2 regions of the Streptomyces sp. B8-7 genome follow, and region 2 is predicted to be linked to the other one. Evidence: riboswitches for the same ligand, from Rfam matches in the RefSeq annotation. Region 2 holds a riboswitch; the other holds the start of a gene.
The links. Region 2 has a riboswitch for glycine ahead of gcvT (glycine cleavage system aminomethyltransferase GcvT). Riboswitches for the same ligand answer to the same signal wherever they lie in the genome.

Region 1 (2,387 bases), on a different contig from region 2:
GAAGAAGGTGCCGTGCACCACGTCCACGCCGCCGGCCGTGAGGCCGGCCGCGAGGACCGCGGCGTACCGGTGGGTGCGCCGGGCGATGGTGCGCAGGCCCTCGGGGCCGTGGTACACCGCGTACATCCCGGCCATCACGGCGAGCAGCACCTGCGCCGTGCAGATGTTGCTGGTGGCCTTCTCGCGGCGGATGTGCTGTTCACGCGTCTGCAGCGCCAGCCGGTAGGCCTTGTTCCCGTCGGCGTCGACGGACACGCCCACCAGGCGGCCGGGCAGGCTGCGGGCGAACTTCTCGTGCACGGCCATGTAGCCGGCGTGCGGGCCGCCGAAGCCCATCGGCACGCCGAACCGCTGCGTGGTGCCGACCGCGATGTCCGCGCCCAGCTCGCCCGGCGAGGTCAGCAGGGTCAGCGCGAGCAGGTCGGCGGCGACCGTGACCAGCGCGCCGAGCCGGTGCGCCTGGTCGATGACCGGCCTGATGTCGCGGACGGCCCCGGAGGCGCCGGGGTACTGGACCAGCACGCCGTTGATGTCGCGGGAGGCGATCTCGGCCGGGATGCCCTGGCTCAGGTCGGCGACGACGACCTCGACTCCGGCGGGCTCCGCGCGGGTCTCGATGACGGCGACGGTCTGCGGCAGCGCGTCCGCGTCGACGAGGAAGAGGCCCTTCTTGTTCTTGCCCATGCGCCGCGACAGCGCCATGGCCTCGGCGGCCGCGGTGCCCTCGTCGAGCAGCGAGGCACCGGAGGTCGGCAGTCCGGTCAGCTCGGCGACGACGGTCTGGAAGTTGAGCAGCGCCTCCAGGCGCCCCTGCGAGATCTCCGGCTGGTACGGCGTGTACGCGGTGTACCAGGCCGGGTTCTCCATGACGTTGCGCAGGATGACGGGCGGGGTGAAGGTGCCGTAGTAGCCCAGCCCGATCATGGACCCGAGGACCTGGTTGCGGTCGGCCAGCGAGCGGAGCTCGGCGAGCACCTCGGCCTCGGTGCGCGCGCCCGGCAGGTCGAGGGCGTCGGCGTTCTTGATGACGTCCGGTACGGCGGCGGCGGTGAGCTCGTCGAGGGAGCCGTAGCCGACCTGCGCGAGCATCTTGGCCCGCGCCTCCTGGTCGGGCCCGATGTGGCGCTGCTCGAACGGGATGCCCTGTTCGAGTACGGAGAGCGGCGTGCGCTGGGCGGTCATGTGCGGAGGCCTCCTGGTCTGACGCGACCTTCGAGGGGTACCACGGCGCGGGTACCCCGACGGCCTCCCCCTCTGTCATCTCGACCTGAGAGCTTCACCGGACCGCCCGAGGGCATCCGGCTTTCACCGTCGGTGAGAGCGGAAGCCGTCGACGCCCGCCCTGCTTTCCAGAGTGACCTCGTCCGTGCGGTACGGGGGCCTGAGAGATTCCGGGGAGGATTTGCTCCTTCGGCGCCTCCGGTGACGCCGGAGGACTCTCCCGCACGGGGTCAGCAGCCGTCTGCAAGACTACCAGCGAGGCTCCCGCACGGGCCTTCGAGTGGCCATGCTCACCATTGTGCCCTTTCGTAGTGCTAACGGATGAGTTGCGACCACGTGGGAGGGCTCGTGCAGACCGACATCGATCCGCGCAACCTGATCGGCCGCAAGGCGTTCGACCGCAACGGTACGAAGATCGGCACCATCGACGAGGTCTACCTCGACGACGCGACCGGCGTGCCGGAATGGGCGGCCATACGCACCGGCCTGTTCTCCAGGGACGCCTTCGTGCCCCTGGAGCCCAGCGAACTGATCGAGGGCACGCTCCACGTCCCGTTCGAGCGGGCCCTGATCAAGGACGCTCCCGACTTCGGTGTGGGCCGGCACCTCTCCCCTGAACAGGAACTCCAGCTCTACCACCACTACGGCCTGGACGTGACCGCGCCTCCACCGCTTCCCGACCACGACTTCGGCAACGTGGCGGGCAAGGACGACCCGCGCTGAAGCGTCCCGCCCCGCGGCGGCCCCGGGGCGGCCGGTTTCCGGCGCGAGGCTCCGGCGGGAGGCTCCGGCGGGAGCCGTTCCGGCCTCCCGCCCGGCCCGATGGCACCCGGCCCGGACCGGGTGCCGCCGGGCCGCAGCGGGCCCCGGAGGCGCCGTCCGGACCGACAGCCTGCCGGGGCCCTGCGGGTCGGGTCCCGGTGTCCGGCCGGGGCCGTGCGGACCGGCCGGCCGGGACGCTGCCCCCACTTCCCCGCCGCGCGGCTCCCCCCGCGTCCCCGGCGGCTCCTCACCCGACGGCGGTCTCCCGGTCCTCCGGCCTGCCCGGCACCAGCGGCAGCGGTTCCGCCTCGGTGAGATCGGGATCCCCGGTGCGGAAGGTCCGCACGCGCCCCGGCGGCGACGTCGGCGTCTCGAACCGTACGGTGACCCGCCCCAGGCCGCTG
Region 2 (2,387 bases):
GCTTGTAGAAGGGCAGCGCCACGACCTCGTACGGCTCGTGGCTGCCCCGGATGTCCACACCGACACCCTCGGTGCCCGGCGCCGCGTGCGCCGCGTCGACGTACGCCATGGCGATCGGCTTGCCCAGGGTGGGGGAGGGGGCGCCGGAGGTGACCTCACCGATCACCCGGCCGTCCGCGACCACCGGATATCCGGCGCGCGGTACCCGGCGGCCCTCGGCGACGAGGCCGACCAGCACCCGCGGCGGGTTCGCCGCGGCGCGCTCGGCGGCCCCGGTCAGCGCCTCGCGGCCGACGAAGTCGCCCTCCTTCTCGAACTTCACCACCCGCCCGAGCCCGGCGTCGAACGGGGTCAGCGACGTGGTCAGCTCGTGCCCGTACAGCGGCATGCCCGCCTCCAGGCGCAGCGTGTCCCGGCAGGACAGGCCGCAGGGGATCAGCCCGACGCCCTCGCCGGCCTTCGTCAGTGCCTGCCACAGCTCGACGGCGTGCTCCGGCCGCACGAACAGCTCGAAGCCGTCCTCCCCCGTGTAGCCGGTGCGCGCGATCAGCGCCGGCACACCCGCGACCGTGCCGGGCAGGCCGGCGTAGTACTTGAGGTTGTCCAGGTCGGCGTCCGTCAGCGACTTCAGGATGCCGGGAGACTCCGGGCCCTGTACGGCGAGCAGTGCGTACGCGTCGCGGTCGTCGCGGACCTCGGCGTCGAAGCCGGCCGCGCGCTCGGCCAGCGCGTCCAGCACCACCTGGGCGTTGGAGGCGTTGGCGACGACCATGTACTCGCTCTCGCCCAGCCGGTACACGATCAGGTCGTCCAGGATGCCGCCGTCGGCCCGGCAGATCATGGTGTAGCGGGCCCGGCCCACACCCACCCCGCCGATGTTGCCGACCAGGGCGAAGTCCAGCAGAGCGGCCGCCTGCGGGCCGGTCACGGTGATCTCGCCCATGTGCGAGAGGTCGAACAGGCCGGCCCTGGTGCGCACGGCCACGTGCTCGTCGCGCTCGGAGCCGTAGCGCAGCGGCATGTCCCAGCCGGCGAAGTCGGTCATCGTCGCGCCCAGCGAACGATGCAGGGCATCGAGCGCCGTGTGGCGGAGTTCAGTACTGCTCATCGGTCGGTCGTCTCCCAAGAACCCAAGAACATGACAGGCGAGGTCGTTCCTCCCCATCTGTCATCGGAACCTGAGAGGTTCGCCATGACCGTCCGTACACACGCGTGCGGCGGCGGACGGAGGGATCACGGCTTGCACCTTGGGTGGGACCACTGCCGGCAGCGGCCCGCTTTTCAGATGTGCCTCGCCCGCGCGGTAACGGGGCCTGAGAGATTCAAGGGAGGGACTTGCTCCTTCGGCGCCCCAGCCAGGCTGGGGACTCTCCCGCGCGGATTCAAACGGCCGGTATGCAGTTAGGCGCGCCCATCATTGCACGCATCCGCCCGGTACGGCAGGGCCGCATCTGTAACCGGCCTGTGGCAGTACGCACACGAAATCCCTAGGCCGCCGCATTACCGTCTCTTTACACTCGATGGGCAAGGGTCCCGCGACCCGCCCCAGGGGAGGACGAACACGGTGAACAGGACCACGCCGTACGCCACGAGCCCGGCCCTCGCGCTGCCCGCCCAGCGCCTCGCCCCGCCCCGCGACGCCTGCCCCGCGCGGCCCGCCCCCGTCGTCCGCGACCTGCGCGAGCGGGCCGGCCGCAGCCCGCACGCCCTGCTGTTCGGCCCGCACGACCTCGTCGTCGTCACCGGGCTGCCCGGCAGCGGCAAGTCCACCCTGATGCGCCGCGCCGTGCCCGGGTCGCGCATCGACTCCCAGGACACCCGCGACCGCTTCGACGCCCGCGCCCCCCGCCTCCTGCCCTACGCCCTCTACCGCCCCCTGGTCCGCCTCGCCCACTACGCCGCCCTGCGCCGCGCCCTCGGCGAGGGACGGGGCGTCGTCGTGCACGACTGCGGCACCCAGTCGTGGGTGCGCGGCTGGCTGTCCCGCGCCGCCCGCCGCCGCGGCGGCACCCTCCACCTGCTGCTCCTCGACGTCGCACCCGGCCACGCCCTGGCCGGGCAGCGGGCCCGCGGCCGGGGCGTCTCCCGCTACGCCTTCCGGCGCCACCGCGGCGCCTTCGCCCGGCTGCTGCGCCGCGTGGAGTCCGGTGAACTCCCGGCCGGCTGCGGTTCGGCGGTCCTCCTCGACCGCGACGCCGCCGACGCACTGCGCCGGATCGGGTTCACCGGCTGAGCAGCTGAGCGGCGGGGCGGCGGGGCGGCTGAGCGGCGGGGCGGCGGGGCGGCTGAGCGGCGGGGCGGTCCGGCGGACCGGGCGTCCGCGCCCTGTCGGGCGGCCGCCTGCCGGCGGGCGGCTCCGTCCGCCTTCCCGCGCGGCCGCCTCCACT

Region 1: another riboswitch for glycine. It lies ahead of gcvP (aminomethyl-transferring glycine dehydrogenase); the one in region 2 lies ahead of gcvT (glycine cleavage system aminomethyltransferase GcvT).

The regions. Positions count from the first base shown of each region.
Region 1 is NZ_JBYRRL010000003.1:1,073,073-1,075,459, forward strand. Features, by position in the region: gene gcvP (aminomethyl-transferring glycine dehydrogenase) at 1-1,182, opposite strand, end outside; glycine riboswitch at 1,360-1,454, opposite strand; gene AC5K6T_RS19840 (PRC-barrel domain-containing protein) at 1,570-1,944, shown strand; gene AC5K6T_RS19845 (DNA polymerase IV) at 2,231-2,387, opposite strand, start outside.
Region 2 is NZ_JBYRRL010000005.1:724,459-726,845, forward strand. Features, by position in the region: gene gcvT (glycine cleavage system aminomethyltransferase GcvT) at 1-1,108, opposite strand, end outside; glycine riboswitch at 1,156-1,291, opposite strand; glycine riboswitch at 1,292-1,385, opposite strand; gene AC5K6T_RS27310 (AAA family ATPase) at 1,565-2,233, shown strand.